DNA from 3 places in the Streptomyces sp. NPDC051109 genome. Region 2 is predicted to be linked to each of the others. Evidence: riboswitches for the same ligand, from Rfam matches in the RefSeq annotation. Region 2 holds a riboswitch; each other region holds the start of a gene.

Region 1 (6,924 bases), on a different contig from region 2:
GAGGCAGGCGTCGTACGTGAGGACGCCGAGCGACTCCGAGTTCCCGAGGATCGCCACGCGCGGACCGGCCGGCAGCGGCTGCGAGGCCAGCAGCAGCCCGACGTCCACCAGCTCGGTCACCGTGTCGACCCGGATCACCCCCGCCTGCCGCAGCAGGGCCGAGACCGTGGCGTCCGGCAGCCGGGTCCCGGGGACCACGTGCCCCGCCGGGGTGTGGCGGCCGCCCCGCGCGACGACCACCGGCTTCACGGCGGCCGTCCGACGGGCGAGGCGGGTGAACTTCCGCGGGTTGCCGAGGGTTTCGAGGTACATGAGCGCGACGTCGGTGGCCTCGTCCTCGTACCAGTACTGGAGGATGTCGTTCCCGGAGACGTCCGCCCGGTTGCCCGCCGAGACGAAGGACGACAGTCCCTCGCCCCGCCGCAGCAGTGCGGAGAGCAGCGAGATGCCGATCGCCCCGGACTGGGTGAACAGCCCGATGCGGCCCCGGATCGGCGCGGGGGCCGGGGTCAGGGAGGCGTTGAGCCCGACCTCCGGGGCGGTGTTGATCACGCCGTACGCGTTCGGCCCGATCAGCCGCATCCCGTACGAGCGCACCTGGCGCACCAGTTCGCGCTGCCGGTCGAGGCCGGCCGGGCCGCTCTCCCCGTACCCGGCGGAGAGCACCACGAGCCCCTGCACCCCGTGTTCGCCGCAGGCGGCCACGGCCTCGGGGACCCGCTCGGCCGGGACCGCGATCACCGCGAGGTCGACGGGCGCGTCGACGGCGCCGAGCGCGCGGTAGGCCCGTACGCCGTCCAGCAGGTCGGTGGTGACGGCCTCGTTCACGGCGTAGAGGTGGCCGCGGAATCCGCTGTCGCGCAGGTTCCGCAGGGCCGCCGCGCCGACGCCCGCGCCGGAGCGGCTGACTCCGATGACGGCCACGGAGCGGGGGGTCAGCAGCCGCTGCACGGAGCGGGCCTCGGCGCGCTGCTCGCGGGCGCGCTGCACGGCCAGGGACTCGGCGGTGGGTTCGAGGTCGAGGGTGAGGTGGACGGAGCCGTCCTCGAAGCTGCGCTTCTGCTCGTACCCGGCGTCCTTGAACACCTTGATCATTTTATTGTTGGCGGGCAGCACCTCGGCCGCGAACCGGCGGACGCCCCGCTCGCGGGCGACCGCGCCGATGTGTTCGAGGAGCGCGGAGGCGACACCGCGGCCCTGGTGGGCGTCCTGGACGAGGAAGGCGACCTCGGCCTCGTCGGCGGGGGCGGAGGCGGGCCGGCCGTCGGGGCCGATCCGGTCGTAGCGGACGGTGCCGATGAACTCCTCGCCGATGGTCGCCGCGAGGCCGACCCGGTCCACGTAGTCGTGGTGGGTGAAGCGGCGCACGTCACGGGCGGAGAGCCGGGGGTAGGGCGCGAAGAAGCGGTAGTACTTCGACTCGTCGGAGACCTGCTCGTAGAAGCTGACCAGCCGGCCCGCGTCCTCCGTGGTGATCGGCCGGATCCGTGCGGTGCCGCCGTCGCGCAGGACGACGTCCGCCTCCCAGTGGGCCGGGTACGAGGGGTCCGACGCGGTGGTCATGCCGCGATCTTACGGCCGGTACTGGCCGAATGGCTCCTGCGCGGCGCGCGCGGCAAGGTCGGGCGAACCGGTGCAAGCTGGGGTAGGTCAAACGGCGGTGGAGTCGGGCCGAAGGTCGGTCGGAGCATCAGGGACGTCGTGAGAGACTGGTCTAGACAACCGTAAGAACCTGAAGGGCATCACCATGGCAGAGCGCCGCGTCAACGTCGGCTGGGCCGAGGGCCTGCACGCTCGTCCCGCCTCGATCTTCGTCCGCGCGACGACCGCTTCCGGCGTCCCGGTGACCATCGCGAAGGCCGACGGGAACCCCGTCAACGCCGCGTCCATGCTCGCGGTGCTGGGCCTGGGTGCGCAGGGCGGCGAGGAGATCATCCTCGCGTCCGACGCCGAGGGCGCCGAGGCGGCGCTGGACCGCCTCGCGAAGCTGGTCGCCGAGGGTCTCGAAGAGCTCCCCGAGACCGTCTGACCCTTCGGGTTCGCCCCGGGCACACGGAGAAGCCGCGGCCACCACCGGTATTCCGGTGGTGGCCGCGGCTTCTTCGTTCTGCCGATTTTGGGAATTCATCGCATGCGCGCAGGGCGAGGGCGTATGCAGCGGGAATTCAGCCGCAGCCTTCACTCTTTGATACGCGGCCTTTGTTAATGCGGACCGCTCGCCGTGTTTACGGCATGTTGCGAAATCCTCACCCGCAGCCGGTGCGCCCCGGCCGCGCGGTCCGCGTGGAGCGCGGTCAGCGCCCGGGCCCGCTCGGCGTCCCCGCGGACGATCGCGTCCACGATCGCTCCGTGCTCGGCCCAGGAGTCCACCGGCCGGGCCGGCGCCTGCACGGAGTACATCCAGGCGACCTTGTGGCGCATCTGTGTGAGCAGCGAGATCAGCCCGGGGCTGCCGGAGGCCTGGGCGAGGGTCTCGTGGAACCAGCCGCCCAGGGACCGCAGATCCTCCCCCTGCCCCCGCCGGGCCCGCTCCTGACCCAGCCTGACCAGCCCGCGCAGCACCTTGAGGTGGCCCTCGGTACGACGCCGGGCGGCGCGGGCGGCCGCCAGCGGCTCCAGCAGCAGCCGCAGCTCCAGGAGGTCGGCCGCCTCCTGCTCGGTGGGCTCGGCGACGCAGGCGCCCGCGTGCCGCCGGGTGGTGACGAAGCCCTCGGACTCCAGGGTCCGCAGCGCCTCGCGGACGGGGACGCGGGAGACCCCGTACCGGCGGGCCAGCAGTTCCTCCGTCAGCCGGGCGCCCGGCTCGAAGACCCCGGAGACGATGTCTTCGCGGATGGCCGTGCATACCGCGTGCGCAGGAATACGCAAGTCCGGACCTCCGCCTAATTCCGACTTCCGACTGTCGTTACGCGGACTCTATTGCACCGGGCGATAAATTCCGAGCGCGGGCGGAAATAGGCGATGTTTACAGCCAACACGAAGGCCCCGGCTCGGGGAGCCGGGGCCTTCGGTTTCGGTGCTGCGGGTCAGACGTTGACGCCGTGCTGGCGCAGGTACGCGACCGGGTCGATGTCCGAGCCGTACTGGGCGCCGGTACGGGCCTCGAAGTGCAGGTGCGGGCCGCTGGAGTTGCCGGTGGAGCCCGACAGGCCGATCTGCTGGCCGGCGGTGACCTGGTCGCCGACGGAGACGCTCAGCGAGGACATGTGGCCGTACTGCGTGTACGTGCCGTCGGCGTGCTTGATGACGACGTTGTTGCCGTACGCGCCGCCCCAGCCGGCCTCGACCACGGTGCCGATGCCGACCGCGTGCACCGTGGTGCCGGAGGCCGCGTGGAAGTCGATGCCGGTGTGGCTGCCGGAGGACCACATGCCGCCGCCCGCGTGCCACTGGGTGCTGATGTAGGACTCGTCGACGGGGGCGACGAAGGTGTTGAGGCGCTTGCGCTCCTCCTCGCGGGCGGCGCGCTCGGCGGCCTCGCGCTCGGCCTTCGCCTTCTCCTCGGCCTTCTGCTTGGCCTCGGCGGCGCGCGCCTTCGCGTCGGCCTCCGCCTTCGCCTTCAGGGCCGCGGCCTCGGCCGCGTGCTCCTGGGCGTCGGCCTGGGCCTCGATCTGGCCCGGGAGGTCCTCGGCCGTCACGACGGCGTTCAGACCGGTGTCCTCCATGGAGGGGGCCTTGTCCGACGCGGCGAACGCCGGGCCTGCGAGGGAGCCGACGACACCGGTGGTGGCGAGGGCGGCTATGCCGGCGTAACCGGCGGTCTTGCGGCTCAGACGACTGGAACCACGGTGCTTACCGGCGGCACGACTGCCAAACGCCATGAAGGGGCTGATCCTTTCCTTCCTTCTCGCCTACCGGGTTAGCTGACGGGTTCGGAGCAGGAAGGTCTCCTACGGGCCCCCTCTGGCGAGGCGGTCCGATTCACCCCAGGGACACATGTGGGTCCCCGGCTCCCCAGGCTCGCGCCTGACGGGGACTCGGCGATCGCTGCCCGGTGCCGCGGATGCGGCGCGTACAACTGACGGACAGCACGGCCGACGCTAGGCGGATCATCAGTCAATCGCCAAACAGACACGCGTTTTTGTTGCATACGCCACACCCCATACGAGCAACCTCTCCACGAAACAGACAAAAGGGGCCCCGGCGGACAAGCCGCCGGAGCCCCTTGGAATGTCCGTCAGTTGGTGACGACGGTGACCTCACCGATCCCGAGCGCCCGCACGGGCTCCTCGATCTGCGCGGCGTCGCCCACCAGGACCGTGACCAGGCGGTCCACCGGGAAGGCCGCCAGGACGGCCGACGTCGCCTCCACCGTGCCCGTTTGGGCCAGCTGCGCGTACAACTGCGCCTGGTAGTCGTCCGGAAGCTCCTGCTCGACCTGGTCGGCGAGCGTGCCGGCGACGGCCGCGGCCGTCTCGAACTTCAACGGGGCCACGCCCACCAAGTTCTGCACCGCCACGTCCCGTTCGGCGTCGGTCAGGCCGCCCTCCGCGAGGGTGCGGAGCACCTTCCAGAGGTCGTCCAGCGCCGGGCCGGTGTTGGGGGTGTCGACCGAGCCGCTGATGGCGAGCATCGAGGCGCCCTTGCCGTCTGCGGTGGAGCGCAGCACCTGGCCGAAGGCGCGCACGCCGTACGTGTAGCCCTTCTCCTCGCGCAGCACCTTGTCCAGGCGTGAGGTGAGGGTGCCGCCCAGGCAGTAGGTGCCGAGCACCTGGGCCGCCCAGACCCGGTCGTGCCGGTCCGGCCCGATCCGGCCGATGAGCAGCTGCGTCTGGACCGCGCCGGGCCGGTCCACGATGACCACGCGGCCCGTGTCGTCGGCGGTGACCGGCGGAACCGGGAGCGGCTCGGCGGAGTTGCCGCTCCAGGAGCCCAGGGTGTCCCCCAGGACGGCGTCCAGGTCGATCCCGGTCAGGTCGCCGACGACCACCGCGGTGGCGGTGGCGGGGCGTACGTGGGCCTCGTAGAAGGCGCGTACGGCAGCGGAGTCGATCCGGGCGACCGTCTCCTCGGTGCCCTGGCGCGGCCGGGACATGCGCAGGGTCGACGGGAAGAGCTGCCGGGAGAGCTCCTTGGCGGCCCGGCGCTGCGGATTGGCCAGCTCGTGCGGGATCTCGTCGAGCCGGTTGCGCACCAGCCGGTCGACCTCGCTGTCGGCGAAGGCGGGTGCGCGCAGCGCCTCGGCGACCAGGCCCAGCGCCTTGGCCAGCCGGGAGGCCGGGACCTCCAGGGAGACCCGCAGGCCCGGGTGGTCGGCGTGCGCGTCGAGCGTGGCGCCGCAGCGCTCCAGCTCGGCCGCGAACTCCTCGGCGGAGTGCTTGTCGGTGCCCTCGGACAGGGCGCGGGCCATGATCGTCGCCACCCCGTCCAGGCCCTGGGGCTCGGCGTCGAGCGGGGCCGCGAGGTTGACCTCGACGGCGACGACCTGCTGGCCGGGCCGGTGGCAGCGCAGCACGGTCAGGCCGTTGGGCAGCGAGCCGCGCTCGGGCGCCGGGAAGGCCCACGGCCTGGCCTGGCCGGCCTGGGGCTGCGGGTGGAAGGTCATCGTGACGGCTGCGGTGTCGCTCACTGCTCCGCCCCCTCGTTCTCGTCGCTCTCACCGTTCTCGCCGGCTGCTGCCGGGAGCGGCTCGTACACCAGCACCGCGCGGTTGTCGGGGCGCAGTCGGGCGGCGGCCACGGCCTGCACTTCCTCGGCGGTGATGTCGAGGACGCGTCCGACCGCGCTGAGCGCCAGCTGCGGGTCGCCGAACAGCACCGCGAAGCGGCACAGTTCGTCGGCGCGCCCGGCCACCGTGCTCAGCCGGTCCAGCCACTCGCGCTCCAGCTGCGCCTGGGCGCGCTCCATCTCCTCGGCGGTCGGGCCCTCGGCGGCGAACCGCGCGAGCTCCTCGTCGACGGCCGCCTCGATGGCGGGCACCTCGACGCCGCTGGAGGTCTTCACGTCCAGCCAGCCCAGCGAGGGCGCACCGGCGAGGCGCAGCATGCCGAACCCGGCCGCGACGGCGGTCTGGTCGCGGCGGACCAGGCGGTTGTGCAGCCGGGAGGACTCGCCTCCGCCCAGCACGGTCAGCGCCACGTCGGCCGCGTCGCACTCGCGGGTGCCGTCGTGCGGGAGCCGGTAGGCGGCCATCAGCGCACGGGCCGGGACCTCCTCGACGATCTCCTCGCGCAGCTCGCGGCCCATGATCTCGGGCAGCGCCCCGTCGCGCGGCGGCTGCTTGCCTTCGTGCCCGGGGATGGTGCCGAAGTACTTCTCGACCCAGGCGAGCGTCTGCTCGGGGTCGATGTCACCGACGACCGACAGCACCGCGTTGTTGGGCGCGTAGTACGTACGGAAGAAGGTGCGGGCGTCCTCCAGGGAGGCCGCGTCCAGGTCGGCCATGGAGCCGATGGGGGTGTGGTGGTACGGGTGGCCCTCGGGATAGGCGAGGGCGGTCAGCTTCTCGAAGGCCGTGCCGTAGGGGACGTTGTCGTACCGCTGGCGGCGCTCGTTCTTGACGACGTCGCGCTGGTTCTCCATGGACTCGTCGTCCAGGGCGGCCAGCAGCGAGCCCATCCGGTCGGCTTCCAGCCACAGCGCGAGCTCCAGCTGGTGGGCCGGCATGGTCTCGAAGTAGTTGGTGCGCTCGAAGCTGGTGGTGCCGTTGAGCGAACCGCCGGCCCCCTGGACCAGCTCGAAGTGCCCGTTGCCGGGTACGCTCGCCGAGCCCTGGAACATCAGGTGCTCGAAGAGGTGAGCCAGGCCGGTCCGCCCCTTGACCTCGTGGCGCGAGCCGACGTCGTACCAGAGGCAGACCGCGGCGACCGGGGTCAGGTGATCCTCGGAGAGCACCACGCGCAGGCCGTTGGCCAGCCGGTGCTCGGTCGCTGTCAGGCCGCCGGAGCCGGCCTGGGCTGTGGCCGTGTGACCCATGGGCATGTG
Region 2 (6,924 bases):
CATCTCCTTCATCACGCCGTTGGCCTCCAGCGTGCCGATCGCGGAGGCCGCGCGCGGGCAGGTGAGGTAGTACAGCGTCGGGAAGGGGGTGCCGTCGGGGAGGCGCGGGGCGGTCTCCACCACGTCCGGCTGGCCGCAGGGGCAGCGGTGGGCGATGGCGCGCAGCCCGCGCGGCGGGCGGCCGAGCTGCTGCTCGAACGCCTCGATGTCCGCGTCGGTCGGCTCGGTCCGGTCGGTCTGGGGCGGGGGCGTCTGCATGCCTGGAGGAAGTCTCTTCGTTCTCGTGGATGGGTGGTGCCGCGGTACGGCGGGCGGTGCGGGCGGTACGGGTCACTCGCCGGGGCGGTCGGCCTTGTCGACCCCGTCCCAGACGTTCGAGTACCAGGGCCGGTCGGACCCGGCCGTTCCGGTGCGGTGCCGCTCGGCGGCCCCGGCCCCGGGGTCGGTCATGATGTAGCTGATCTCCCCCGGGCGGACGAAGTGCAGGTGCTTGCGCGCCTGCTGCTCCGCGTACGCGTTGTCCTGCCAGCGGGCCTTCTCGTCGCGGAGGCGTTCGAGGCGCCGTGCCGCGGCCTCGGCGGCCCGCCGCTGCTCCGCGATCTCCGAGCGCTGGGAGACGTACTGGCGCATCGGATACGCGAGGGCGACGACCAGCGTACAGAGGACGAGCACCAGGAGCGCGGCGCGGCCGGTGAGTCGGCTGCGGCGGACCTGACGGCGCGTCTGCGAGCGGTAGACGTGGGCGGCGGTCCGCTCGCCGAGCTGCTTGAGCCTGGTCGCGGTGGAGAAGGTGGAGAACCGATCCCGGTTCCCGGCCATTGATCCGCCTCCCCTATGTCCCTCTGTCTCCAGGTGCGTGGTACGCGCTACGCAATACGTCCCCGCACACGGTACGGGACCGGGTGCGGGGACGTACGGAGGCCAGCCCCGGAGGGCTGCCGTGATTAGCCCTTGAAGCGCGGGAAGGCGCTGCGGCCGGCGTACACGGCGGCGTCGTCGAGGATCTCCTCGATGCGCAGCAGCTGGTTGTACTTGGCGACGCGGTCCGAGCGGGCCGGGGCGCCGGTCTTGATCTGGCCGCAGTTCACCGCGACGGCGAGGTCGGCGATGGTGACGTCCTCGGTCTCACCCGAGCGGTGCGACATCATGCACTTGAAGCCGTTGCGCTGGGCCATCTCGACGGCGTCCAGGGTCTCGGTCAGCGAACCGATCTGGTTCACCTTCACGAGCAGGGCGTTCGCGGAGCCCTCCTCGATGCCGCGGGCCAGGCGCTCCGGGTTGGTGACGAAGAGGTCGTCGCCGACGATCTGGACCTTGGAGCCCAGCTTGTCGGTGATGACCTTCCAGCCGGCCCAGTCGTCCTCGTACAGCGGGTCCTCGATGGAGACGAGCGGGTACGCGGAGACGAGCTCCTCGTAGTACTCGGTCATCTCGGCGGCCGAGCGGGACTGGCCCTCGAACTCGTACTTGCCGTCCTTGTAGAACTCGGACGCGGCGACGTCGAGCGCGAGCGCGATGTCCTTGCCCGGGGTGTAGCCGGCCTGCTTGATGGCCTCGACGATGAGGTCGAGCGCGGCGCGGTTGGACTCCAGGTTCGGGGCGAAGCCGCCCTCGTCGCCCAGGCCGGTGGAGAGGCCCTTGGTGTGCAGGACCTTCTTGAGGGTGTGGTAGACCTCGGCACCCCAGCGCAGCGCCTCGGAGAAGGACTCCGCGCCGATCGGGGCGATCATGAACTCCTGGATGTCCACGTTGGAGTCGGCGTGCGACCCGCCGTTCAGGATGTTCATCATCGGAACGGGCAGCAGGTGCGCGTTCGGGCCGCCGAGGTAGCGGAAGAGGGGGAGGTCCGAGGCCTCGGACGCGGCGTGCGCGACGGCGAGGGACACGCCGAGGATGGCGTTCGCGCCGAGCGAGCCCTTGTTGTCGGTGGCGTCCAGGTCGAACATGGCCTGGTCGATCAGGCGCTGCTCGGTGGCGTCGTAGCCGACGAGCTCCGGGCCGATCTGCTCGATGACCGCGAGGACGGCCTTCTCGACACCCTTGCCCATGTAGCGGTTGGGGTCACCGTCGCGGAGCTCAATGGCCTCGAAGGCACCGGTGGAGGCGCCGGACGGAACTGCAGCACGGCCGGTGCTGCCATCGTCGAGGCCCACCTCGACCTCGACCGTGGGGTTGCCTCGGGAGTCCAGGATTTCCCGGGCTACGACGACGTCGATGGACGGCACGAGCATCTCCTTCTGGGATGTGACGCTGGGTGTGCGGTGGCATGTCGGGCCGTGGGATGGCCCCGCCGACTAGAGCCTAACCGGCTCCGGGCACTCGACCGGCCGACCGCCCGCCTCCTGGGACGAAAAAGGGCCCGAATACCCGCCTTCCGGGACATAGGGCCCTCGAACGCCGGCACATCGGAGCCGGCCGGACCCGGCCGGGGCCGGTCCGGGTCCCGGAAAACGCCGCCGCCCGGCGCGTGAGGGGAAGACGCGCCGGGCGGTCGGGCTGCCGCGGCGCCGCTCGGGCGGCCGCGGTTGTCACTGCAGGATTCAGCTGAGCTTCAGCATCTGACCCGGGAAGATGAGGTCGGCGTCCGAGACGATGTCCTTGTTGAGCTCGAAGAGCTTCTCCCAGCCGCCCTTGACGCCGTTGGCCTCGGCGATGGTGCCGAGGGTGTCGCCCGACTTGACCTCGTACGAACCGTTGCCGGTCTTCACGACGGGGGCCTCGGCGCGCTCCGAGCGGGTGACCGGCGCGGAGCTCTCGCGCTTGGTCTCCTTCTTCGGCTCGGTCTTCTTCGGCTGGGTCTTCTTGGTCTCGGTCTTCGTCTCCGTCTTCTTCGGGGTGTCGGTCGCGCCGCCACCGTCGTAAGCAGAGTTGGAGAGGCCCTTGCCGCAGACCGGCCAGGCGCCCTTGCCCTGGCCCTTGAGGACCTTCTCGGCGATGGCTATCTGCTGCGACTTGGAGGCCTGGTTGGCCTGCGCGGCGTACGACTTGCCGCCGTACGCGGCCCACGTGGAAGACGAGAACTGCAGGCCGCCGTAGTAGCCGTTGCCCGTGTTGATGGACCAGTTGCCGCCGGACTCGCAGCTCGCGACGGCGTCCCACTGGGACGCGGTGGCGGCGGAGGCCGAGCCGGCCGCCATCAGGGGGGCGGCGACGGCGACACCGGCGACACCGGCGAGCGTGACGATGCGAGCGGCCTTGGAGGCGCGGCGGTGCTTGCCCTTGCCGGAAATCAGCATGGAGTTCTCCTCACCGACGCCTACGAGGTGAGCTGTCGGGTTCGGGCTGATGAGTGCCCGGCCGCGCGACTGGCGCACGACTTAACCCCTAGCCGGTTCCCCGGCCGTCTCTCAACGGCCGCTCCCGGCGCCTACCTTGGTTCCCCCGCTCCTGCCTTCGGCGCTTGACGCGACGACTGTTCCCTCCGTCCGCCGGCAGGATTCGGCGATGCGGACGAAGGAGCCCGCGGTGGCGGGCGACTCAGAAGGTAGACAGGTCTCTCCCCGATGTTCAACGAGGAACACCGGGGAGAAACGGCCCCTACTTGCCCTCCCCTCACCGGCGTTTGCGCAGGTGAGGGCGGGGTTTGCGGAAGGCTCCAGGCGGGACACGCCAGTTGACCGGAAGAGACACATGTCTCACTTGCAGATAACGGACATTCAGCCTTTTACGGGTGCCCGAAGTGCCGCTATTTCTAGCTTAGATCCAGATTCTGGCCGGGCTTGATCAGGTTGGCGTCATCGCCGATGACCTGCTCGTTGGCCTGGTAGAGCGCGTTCCAGCCGCCCTTGACCCCCTTGGCAGACGCGATCGCGGCGAGGCTGTCGCCCGCCTGGACCGTGTACGAGGGGTCCGACGCCGCGTCAGAGGCGACGGGCACCTCAAGAGCGGGCGTACCGCGGTGCTTGCCGGTGCCGGAGGGGTCCGGGATGCCGGCCGGGTCGGTGGTGGCCCCCGGGAGGCCAGGGGCCGAGGGGGCGCCGGGCGCGCTCGGGTCGGCCGGGTTGACCGGAGCCGTCGGGTCCGTCGGGCTCCCGGGCGCGGTGGGGCTCCCCGGGGCCGTCGGGTCGGCGGGCGCCGTCGGGGTGCCCGGGGCCGTCGTCGGGTCGCCCGGGAGCACCGGGGCGCTCGGCGAGGTGGACGGCGCGTCCGGATCGGGCATGACGGGCAGTCCGCTGTTGGGCGCGAGCGGCGCCGGCGGAAGGGTGAAGACCGGGGCCGGAGCCGGGGTCGGGGCGCCGAAGTCCCGCGCCTTCGCGCCGGAGCCGCCGGCCGGGACCGAGTCGTCGGGGCGCGAGGCACTCGGGGCGATCGGGCCGAGCGTGCCGGGCAGGCCCGGGTCCACGGCGGCCGCGGGGCCCTGCTGGGTCAGTCCGGCCGACTCCGAGCAGTGCCCGAAGGCCTGCGCGCCCTGGGTGCCCAGCACGCGCTCGGCGACGGCGATCTGCTGCGAGCGGCTCGCGAGGTCGGGGCGCTCGGCGAATTCGAGGCCGCCGGAGGCGTTCCACTGCTCCTGCGTGAACGAAAGTCCGCCGTAGGACCCGCTGCCTGAGTTGGCGCTCCAGGAGCCGCCGCTCTCGCACTCGGCGACCTTGTCCCACGTGGAGGTGTCTGCTGCGCTCGCGCCGGTGGCGGCGAGCAGCGGCAGGGCCAACGCGGAACCGGTCACTCCGGCGGTGACGACTATCGCGGGTACCTGGCGGGGGCGTCTGTGGCGGCCGTTCCCGGAACGCATGAGCTGCACCTTTCGCATAACGGCTGGGTAACGGCAGAACCTAGCCGTCTTAGCACGTCAGTAACAACTCTTGCCGGGGGCTGACTTACGGTCAGGGAGCGTTCAGGGGTTTCGGGGTGTGAACCTGACGGGAAGAGTGCGCAGGCCACGCATGATCAGACCGCCGCGCCAGCGAAGGTCGTTGGGCGGAACAGCGAGTTCCAGATCCGGCAGACGCGTCAGCAAAGTCGCAAGCGCCGTCTGTCCTTCAAGTCGTGCGAGCGGAGCACCCAGGCAGTAGTGGATGCCGTGCCCGTATCCGAGGTGCTGGTTGTCGGTGCGGGAGAGGTCGAGGGTGTCCGGATCGGCGAACCGCTCGGGGTCCCGGTCGGCCGCGGCGAGGACGACGAGCACCGGATCGCCGGCCGCGACCTCCCGGCCGCCGAGGGTCAGCGGCTCGGTGGCGAACCGCCAGGTGGCCAGCTCCACGGGCCCGTCGTAGCGCAGCAGTTCCTCGATGCCGGTCTCCAGCAGGCCGCTCTCGCCGGCGGCGAGGGAGTCCTGGAGGCGGGAGCGCTGACCGGGGTTCATGAAGAGGGAGTGGACGCCGTTGCCGATGAGGTTCACGGTCGTCTCGAATCCGGCGAACAGCAAGATGAAGGCCATCGCCGTGGCCTCGGCCTCGGTCAGGTGGTCGCCGTGGTCGCTCGCGCGGATCAGGTCCGAAATCAGATCATTGCCCAGATCATCCCGTTTGCGGTGGATGAGTTCACCGAGATAGGTCCGCATCTGCTTCACGGAACGGGCGACCCCGCCGCGCGGGCCGCCGCCGTGCCGGATCATCATCCCGGCCCAGTCCCGGAAGTCGTCCTGGTCCTCGCGCGGTACGCCGAGCATCTCGCAGATGGCGTAGATGGGGAGCGGGAAGGCGAACTCGTGGATGAGGTCCGCTTCCCCCCTGCTCGCGAACTGGTCGATGAGGTGGTCGGTCAGCTCCTGGACCCGCGGGGTGAACTCGGCCACCCTGCGCGGGGTGAACGCCTTCGACACCAGCCGCCGCAGCCGCGTGTGGTCCGGCGGGTCGATGTTGAGCAGGTGCGTCATCAGCTCCGCCTTGCGCTCCCCCGGGATCCCGGTCTTGCCCTTGGCGTGCGCCGGCTCCGCGTGGTGCGCCGGGTTCTTGCTGAGCCGCTGGTCGGCGAGGGCCTGGCGGGCGTCGGCGTACCGGGTGACCAGCCAGGCCTCGACCCCGCTCGGGAGCTTGGTGCGGTGCACCGGGGAGTGCTCGCGCAGCCAGGCGTACGCCGGGTACGGATCGGTCGCGAACTCCCAGTCGAACAGGGTCGGGCCCTGGGGAGGAGTGCTGTCTTCGGGGGCTGCGGAGGTCGGCTCATGCACCCGCTGACCGTATCCCGCGCGCCCGCCGCCATCCCATATGGGTGGTTCGCCGCGGCTGTCCGCAGATCCGCCCTCGCTTGACCTCGCGTTCCCCGGCGTTCCTACTTTCGGTTTTGTGGATGTGAGGATCTTGAAGAGCAGCTTCGCGGTGGTGGAGAGAAGGGCCGAGCACGCGGTCAAGTACTTCTACTCCCACCTCTTCTGGCACAACCCCGGGATCCGTGAGCTCTTCCCGGCCTCCGCGCAGGACATGGAGCGCCAGCGCGACCGGCTCTTCGCCGCGCTGACCCACGTGGTCGCCCACCTCGACGACGAGAGCCTCCTCCCCTATCTCCACGACCTCGGCCGCGACCACCGCAAGTTCCTCGCCGGACCGGAGCACTACGCGGCCCTCGGCGCCAGCCTGCTCGCCGCGCTCGCCCGGACCTGCGGCGAGTCCTGGACCCCGACCGTGGAGAAGGCCTGGTCCGAGGCGTACCAGGTGATCGCCGACGCCATGATGGCCGGGGCCGCCGCGAGCGAGGACCCGCCGTGGTGGGAGGCCGAGATCGTGCGGCACCTCCGGTACGGGCAGGACATAGGGGTGCTGACCCTGCGCCCGCACGCCCCCTTCCCCCACCTCCCCGGCCAGTACGCGAGCGTGAGCAGCGAGCGGGCCCCGAGGATCTGGCGCACGTACTCCCTCGGAAACGCCCCGCGCCCGGACGGCACCCTCGACCTGCACGTCAGCCGTATCGAGGGCGGCCGGCTCAGCACCGTCCTGGTCGGCGAGGCCCGGCCCGGCGAGATGCTGCGGATCGGCGCGGCCGGCGGGC
Region 3 (6,924 bases), on a different contig from region 2:
GGGCGCCACCACGGCTCGCTCGGGGCGCCCGCGTCGCCCGGCTCGAACGGCTGGCCCGGGATCGGCAGCGCGATCGCCGCCCCGGTGGCCTCGGCGGCGGCCATGGTGCCCTCGCCGGGCTCGTCCCACGGGTGCAGCGCCAGGTTGAAGGTGCCCCAGTGGATCGGCAGCATGGTGCCGTGCGGGATCCCGCCCTGGAGGTCGAGGTGGGCCTGCATGCCCTCCTCGGGGGTCATGTGGATGTCGGGCCAGTACTCCGAGTACGCACCGATCTGGATCATGGTGGCGTCGAAGGGGCCGTGCGCGGCGCCGATCTCCGCGAACCCGGGGAAGTACCCGGTGTCGCCGCTGTGGAAGATCCGGTGCTCGTCGCCCGCGACCACCCACGAGGCCCACAGGGTGTTCTGCTGGTTGCGCAGGCCGCGCCCGCAGAAGTGCCGTGCCGGGGTCGCCGTCAGGGAGAGCCCCGCGATCTCGGTGGCCTCGTTCCAGTCGAGCTCGCGCAGCCGGTTCGGCGACACCCCCCAGCGCTCCAGGTGGGCGCCGACGCCGAGCGGCACGGCGAAGACCGTGTCCGTCCCGGCCAGCTCCTTGATGGTCGGCAGGTCGAGGTGGTCGTAGTGGTCGTGCGAGATCACCACGGCGTCGACCGGCCCCAGCGAGGCCAGCGGTACGGGGACGGGGTGCAGGCGCTTGGGCCCGGCGAACGGGAACGGGGAGCACCGCTCACCCCACACCGGGTCGAACAGCACCCGCCGCCCGTCGATCTCCGCGAGCACGCCCGAGTGCCCCATCCAGGTCAGGCGCAAGCCGCTCACCGGCGGCTTCGCCAGCTCGGCGAGCGTCGTCGGGTACACCGGGATCGGCGCGCCCGGGTTGCGCCGGGTCCGCTGCTCCTTGTGGAAGTAGATCTTGGCGAACTCCGTCATGGAGCCGGAGGGCCTGGTCCGGGCCCCGACCGGGTTCTGGAAGACGCCGTCGGCGAAGTTCGGCGAGCGCCGGATCCGCTCCAGGCGGGCACCGGACGGATCCGCGCCGAAGGCTTCGGGCCGCAGGGCGCGCAGCCGGGGACGCAGGGGACGGGAGCCGGTCAAAGCGCCTCCTGGGAGGGTGGGGCGGATGGGCGTGAGGCAGTACGGAGTACCGGTCTACCACCTTGCCAACGCGCACCGGCCCCGAAGGATTCCGCCGCGCGCCTGCGTCCTCGCTCCCGCTCCTCCCGCCCCCTCCGCGGCCCTTGCGTCCCCTTCCCCCGCGCCCGCCCCGCCTTCTACAGCGGCAGCAGGTCCGGACGCTTCGCCTCCACGTGGTCCCCGGAGGACTCCCCGCGCAGCCGCCGCCCGATCCAGGGCACCAGATACTCCCGCGCCCACTGGATGTTGTCCCGGGTCACGTCCACCGAGCCGCGCGGCTGCTGCGGCGGCCACGGCTGGTCGGGGTCGGTCGGCACCTCCAGCCCCAGCACCTGGGCGGCGCGCAGCGCGACCCGGGTGTGCCCCTCGGGCGACAGGTGCAGCCGGTCGTCGTCCCAAGCCCGGCGGTCCTGCACGGACTTCAGGGACCAGAGGTCGAGCACCGGGCAGTCGTAGCGGTCTGCGATGGCGCGCACGTGCGCGTTGTACGTCGCGATCTTGCCCCGCAGGTGCTTGAGGACCGGAACGCCCCGGGTGTCGAAGCCCGTGGTGATCATGACCTGGCCGACGGCCCCGGTGAGGTCGGCGACCGCCGCCTCGAACCGCTCCGCCGCGTCGTCCGGGTCGCTGCCGGGCCGGATGATGTCGTTGCCGCCCGCGCAGAAGCTCACCAGGTCGGGTGCGAGCTCCTTGGCCCGGGGGACCTGTTCGGCCACGATCTGGTCGAGGAGGCGCCCCCGCACGGCCAGGTTCGCGTACCGGAATTCGTTTTCCTCGCGCTGATCGGCCAGGAGTACGGCCAGCCGGTCCGCCCAGCCGAGAAAGGTCCCCCCGGGCCCCGGGTCCCCCACACCCTCGGTGAAGCTGTCCCCGATCGCCGCGTACGAGCCGATGGTCTTGAGTGTCGTCTTCGTCGCTGCCACGAGAACACATCCTTCACCCCGGCACGTGACCTACGCCACCGTAGGCAGGGGTTGACGGACCGTGATCTATACCACCCGGTCGGTACGGAATAACAGCGCGTGGGGCCGGGACCCCCCTCGGGTCCCGGCCCCACGTGTCCGGCTGCCTCTCCGACGGCGAGCCGTCAGATGCTCACGCCCTTCGAGCGGAGGTAGGCGAGCGGGTCGATGTCCGAGCCGTAGGACGGCCCGGTGCGGATCTCGAAGTGCAGGTGCGGGCCGGTCGAGTTGCCGGTGGAGCCGGAGAGGCCGATGGTCTGGCCGCCGGTGACGCTCTGGCCGACCGAGACGGAGAGCTGGGAGAGGTGGCCGTACTGGGAGTACTTGCCGTCGGCGTGACGGATGACGACCTCGTTGCCGTACGCGCCGCCCCAGCCGGCGGAGACCACGGTGCCCGCGCCGACGGCGCGGACGGTGGTGCCCGAGCTCGCGATGAAGTCGACACCGGTGTGGTAACCGCTGGACCACATGGCGCCGGGGGTCTTGTACTGGGTGGAGATCCCGCCACCGCCGACGGGGGCGACGAAGCCGGCGGCGCTGACCGTGCCGGCGGCGGACTTGGCGGCGGCGCTCTTCTTGGCGGGCGCGGGCGCGGGCGCGGGCGCGGCGGGGGCCGGAGCGGCGGGGGCCGGAGCGGCGGCCGCGGAGCCCTCGGCGTCCGAGGCGGAGGCCGGGGCGGAGTCCGAGGACTTCTTCGCCGGGGCCGGGGCCGCCTTCTCCGCGGGAGCCGGGGCGTCCCCGCCCTTCACGCCGAGGGCCAGCTTCAGCCCGGGGTGGATCAGCGAGGGGTCGGCGCCGACGGCCTCGCGGTTGTCGGCGTACAGCTGCTGCCAGCCGCCCGAGAGGTGGCGGTCCTGGGCGATCTTGGAGAGGTAGTCCCCCGGCACGACCGTGTAGACGGCCGAAGTGGCCGGGGAGCCCTGCTCGGCAGCGGCGGGCGCGGCCTGGAGGGCCGCCGGCAACTGCGGGGCCTGCACGGGAGCCGCAGCGGGTGCGGCGGCCGGAGCGCCGGCCGCGTGGGCGCCGGCGGCACCCAGCAGCGGCAGCGCGAGGGCCGCACCGCCGGTGCCCGCGACGGCGAAGCCGCGCGCCACGGAACGGGACTTGGGACGTCGGTGCTTACCCTTTGCAGGCATGGCGAATTCCTCTCCGTCGCCTGCGAGGTGAGCTGTCGGGTTCGGACTGGAGATGTCCGGCCGTGCATGAACAGAACATGAACGGCTTCACCCCGAGCTGCTCCGATGCGAATGATCGGGAACAGCGGCCTACCTGGTTCCCCCGCTCCTGCCGCGCGCGTGAATAGTCGGGTGCGGTTTCCGGACGGCGGCAGGATTCGGCGGTCCATCCGGATCGATCGCGAAGGTAATCGAGTTGAGCCGCACCGAACAAGCCACGAATTTCCTGACGGATTCACAGAAGCGGGAATCCGCCGGAATTCCGGTCACCCTGCGTCCATTCCCCGGCGCCAACAACCGCCCCGGCCGGGCCATTCGGCTTCGACGATCAGGCACTCACGGTCACCGTATGATCTGGCTCACGGGGCCGCGCCCGATCTCGCCTCCGGTTATGGCAAGTTGGCCCCAAGTAGTGTAATTCGGACAGATCGCGACGACGCGGAGGAGTTCCCGTGACCCAGCAGATACCCCGGCCCCCGCGGACGGAGCCCGTACCGGAGCCCGAACTCGCGGGGGTGCGCAACTTCCGTGACGTGGGCGGCCTCCCGACCACCGACGGCCGGAGGGTCAAGCCGGGAATACTGTTCCGTAGCGGACATCTGGCACATGCCACCGAAACCGATGCAGAATTCCTCGCATCGCTCGGCCTGCACACCGTCTTCGACTTCCGCAACGACGCCGACCACGCCCTGGAGGGGCCAGACGTCGAGCTCCCCGGCGTACGGAACGTCAACATCCCGCTGTCGGATCCGGCCGACGGCAAGGAGTTCTGGAAGATGGTCCGCGACGGCGGCATCGAACAGCTCCGCGGACTCCTCGGCGGGGGGAGGGCCGCCGACCGGATGGCCACGTCGTACCGCTCGATGATCGAGAACCGCACCGCCGAGCACAGCCGGGTCGTGCACGCCCTCGCCGAGGAGAGCGTTCCGGCGCTCATGCACTGCGCGGCCGGCAAGGACCGGGCCGGCCTGGCGATCGCCGTCACCCTGCTCGCGCTGGGCGTCGAGCGCGAGGCGATCGTGGCGGACTACCTGGAGTCCAACGCCCCGCACCGCCGCTACCGGGTGCGCCGCGGCAGCGATGCGCCCGAGGCCCGCTCCCCCGAGGTGATGGAGTTGCTCTCGCCGCTCTTCGACGCCCGGGCCGAGTACCTGACGGCCGCCTTCGACGCCATCGACGAGCACTGGGGCGGGGTCGACCGGTACCTCGCCGAGGGCCTCGGACTCGCGCCCGAGACCCTCGACCGGCTGCGGGACCGGCTGCTCGACTGAGCCCGGCCGCCGTGAGCAGGAGCAGGCCGTCAGCCGCCGCCGACGGCCTGCTTCACCAGCGTCCTGCCGAAGTCCCACATCAGGGCGCCCCCGCCGTGCGCCTCGTCCATGACCTCGCGGAAGGCTCCGACGAACCGGTCGACGTCCCCCTCGTCCACGATCAGCGGCGGGATCAGCTTGATGACCTCCAGGTGGTCGCCCGACACCTGCGTCAGGATCCGGTGCTTCTGCAGCAGCGGCACCACGACCATCTGCGCGAAGAGCCCCTTGCGGGCGGCCTGGAGCATGGTCCACCGGCTGCGCAGCCCGAGCGAGGACGGCCGCCCGAACTCGATCCCGATCATCAGGCCGCGCCCGCGCACCTCGTGGAGCAGCTCGTACTCGTCCACGAGCGCGGCGAGCCGCCCGCGCAGCAGGTCGCCCGTCGCGCGGGCGTTCGCGACCACCGACTCGTCCTCCATGACGGAGAGCACCGCGAGCCCGGCCGCCATCGCCTGCGCGTTGGAGCCGAAGCTGGCGGAGTGCACGAGCACCCGGTCCATGGACGAGTAGACCTTCTTGAAGATCCAGTCCTTGCCCAGGGTCGCGCCCACCGGCACGTAACCGCCCGAAAGGGCCTTGGCCACGCACACCAGGTCCGGCTCCACGCCCGGCTCGTGCTGGTACGCGTAGAAATCACCGGTCCGGCCGAGACCCGTCTGCACCTCGTCCGCGATCAGCAGGGCCTTGTGCCGGTGGAGCAGCTCCTGCGCCGCCCGCAGGAATCCGGGCGGGGCCGCGAGCACGCCCTTGCCCTGGACCGGTTCGACGACGAAGGCGGCGACGTCGCCCCGCTTCAGCTCCCGCTCCAGGGCGGCCAGGTCCCCGAGGGCGATCTTCGTATCGGGCAGCAGCGGTGCGAAGCCGTCGCGGAACCCGCCCTCCCCGTTGACCGAGAGCGAGCCCGTGGTCAGGCCGTGGAAGGCGTGGTCGCAGTAGAGGACCCTCGTCCGTCCCGTGGCGTACCGGGCGAACTTCAGGGCCGTCTCCACCGCCTCGGTGCCGCTGTTGCCGAAGAAGACCCGGTCCAGGTGCGGGCTGTACGAGAGCAGCTTCTCCGCCAGCAGCCCGGGCAGCGGCTGGCAGTCGAAGCGGGTCAGGTCGGCGAGCTGCGCGTCCAGGACGTCGTGCAGGGCCCGGCGGACCACCGGGTGGTGCCGGCCCAGGCCCATCACCCCGAACCCGGCCAGCATGTCCAGGTAGTCGTTGCCCTCGGCGTCCCAGAAGTGCGCGCCCTCGGCCCGTACGTAGACCTTGTCGAAGCCGATCGTGTGCAGCATCCGGGGCAGCTGGTGGTTGAGGTGGCGCGCGTGGAGCTCGTACCGTTCCCCGCCCCGCTCGTCCAGCAGGGCGCGGAGGTCGAAGCCGGTCACTGCTTCTCCCGGTTCCCCGAGATCGTCTCGCGGGCGGCGCGCAGGGATTCCTTGAGGGAGCCCATGGTGGCGAGGACGGCGGTGGGCTCGTAGCCGCAGTGCGCCATGCAGTTCGCGCAGCGCGGGTCCTTCCCGCGGCCGTACTTGCTCCAGTCGGTTTCCTCGATCAGCTCCCGGTAGGTGGGCACGTACCCGTCGCTCATCAGGTAGCAGGGCCGCTGCCAGCCGAAGAGGGTGTAATTCGGAATGGCCCAGGCGGTGCACGGGAAATCCGCCTTGCCCTCCAGGAAGTCGAGGAACAGCGGGGAGTGGTTGAGCCGCCAGCGCCGCCGGTTCCCGCCCGCGAAGGTCTTCTTGAAGAGTTCCCGGGTCTGTTCGACGCCCAGGAAGTGCTCCTGGTCGGGTGCCTTTTCGTAGGCGTAGGCGGGCGAGATCATCATTTCGTCGACCTTGAGGTCGTCATTGAGGTAGTTGAGCACCTCGATGATCGTCTGCGGGGTGTCGGTGTTGAAGAAGGTGGAGTTGGTGGTGACCCGGAACCCGCGCCTCTTCGCCTCCTTGATGGCGGCGACCGCCTCGTCGAATACGCCTTCCTTGGCCACCGACTCGTCGTGGCGCTCGCGCAGTCCGTCGATGTGCACCGCGAAGGCGAAGTACGGGGACGGGGTGAACTTCTCGATCTTCTTGCGCAGCAGCATCGCGTTGGTGCACAGGAACACGTACTTCCGCTTCGCCACCAGCTGTCGGACGATCTCGTCGATCTGCGGGTGCATCAAGGGCTCACCACCCGCGATGGACACCATCGGCGCGCCGGACTCCAGGACGGCACCGACCGCCTGGGCCACCGGCATGCGCTGCTTGAGCACGCCCGCCGGGTGCTGGATCTTCCCGCACCCCTCGCACGCCAGATTGCAGGCGTAGAGCGGTTCCAGCTCGACGATCAGCGGGAACTTCTCACGCTTGCGGAGCTT

What was found. Region 2 has a riboswitch for cyclic di-AMP ahead of ACIBAD_RS26905 (transglycosylase family protein). Riboswitches for the same ligand answer to the same signal wherever they lie in the genome.
Positions count from the first base shown of each region.
Region 1: linked by a shared signal. The riboswitch ahead of ACIBAD_RS14585 (M23 family metallopeptidase) and the one ahead of ACIBAD_RS26905 (transglycosylase family protein) in region 2 are both predicted to bind cyclic di-AMP.
Region 3: linked by a shared signal. The riboswitch ahead of ACIBAD_RS18415 (peptidoglycan DD-metalloendopeptidase family protein) and the one ahead of ACIBAD_RS26905 (transglycosylase family protein) in region 2 are both predicted to bind cyclic di-AMP.

Region 1 is NZ_JBITFF010000006.1:322,734-329,657, forward strand. Features, by position in the region: gene ACIBAD_RS14570 (GNAT family N-acetyltransferase) at 1-1,563, opposite strand, end outside; gene ACIBAD_RS14575 (HPr family phosphocarrier protein) at 1,748-2,029, shown strand; gene ACIBAD_RS14580 (GntR family transcriptional regulator) at 2,203-2,868, opposite strand; gene ACIBAD_RS14585 (M23 family metallopeptidase) at 3,027-3,821, opposite strand; cyclic di-AMP (ydaO/yuaA leader) riboswitch at 3,835-3,993, opposite strand; gene ACIBAD_RS14590 (pitrilysin family protein) at 4,178-5,545, opposite strand; gene ACIBAD_RS14595 (pitrilysin family protein) at 5,566-6,915, opposite strand.
Region 2 is NZ_JBITFF010000016.1:123,993-130,916, reverse strand. Features, by position in the region: gene ACIBAD_RS26920 (DUF501 domain-containing protein) at 1-258, opposite strand, end outside; gene ACIBAD_RS26915 (septum formation initiator family protein) at 331-819, opposite strand; gene eno (phosphopyruvate hydratase) at 945-2,231, opposite strand; gene ACIBAD_RS26905 (transglycosylase family protein) at 2,541-3,236, opposite strand; cyclic di-AMP (ydaO/yuaA leader) riboswitch at 3,239-3,409, opposite strand; gene ACIBAD_RS26900 (transglycosylase family protein) at 3,692-4,732, opposite strand; gene ACIBAD_RS26895 (cytochrome P450) at 4,835-6,109, opposite strand; gene ACIBAD_RS26890 (globin domain-containing protein) at 6,231-6,924, shown strand, end outside.
Region 3 is NZ_JBITFF010000009.1:46,851-53,774, reverse strand. Features, by position in the region: gene ACIBAD_RS18425 (MBL fold metallo-hydrolase) at 1-1,094, opposite strand, end outside; gene ACIBAD_RS18420 (SGNH/GDSL hydrolase family protein) at 1,271-2,056, opposite strand; gene ACIBAD_RS18415 (peptidoglycan DD-metalloendopeptidase family protein) at 2,221-3,231, opposite strand; cyclic di-AMP (ydaO/yuaA leader) riboswitch at 3,236-3,444, opposite strand; gene ACIBAD_RS18410 (tyrosine-protein phosphatase) at 3,723-4,541, shown strand; gene ACIBAD_RS18405 (aspartate aminotransferase family protein) at 4,571-5,953, opposite strand; gene hpnH (adenosyl-hopene transferase HpnH) at 5,950-6,924, opposite strand, start outside.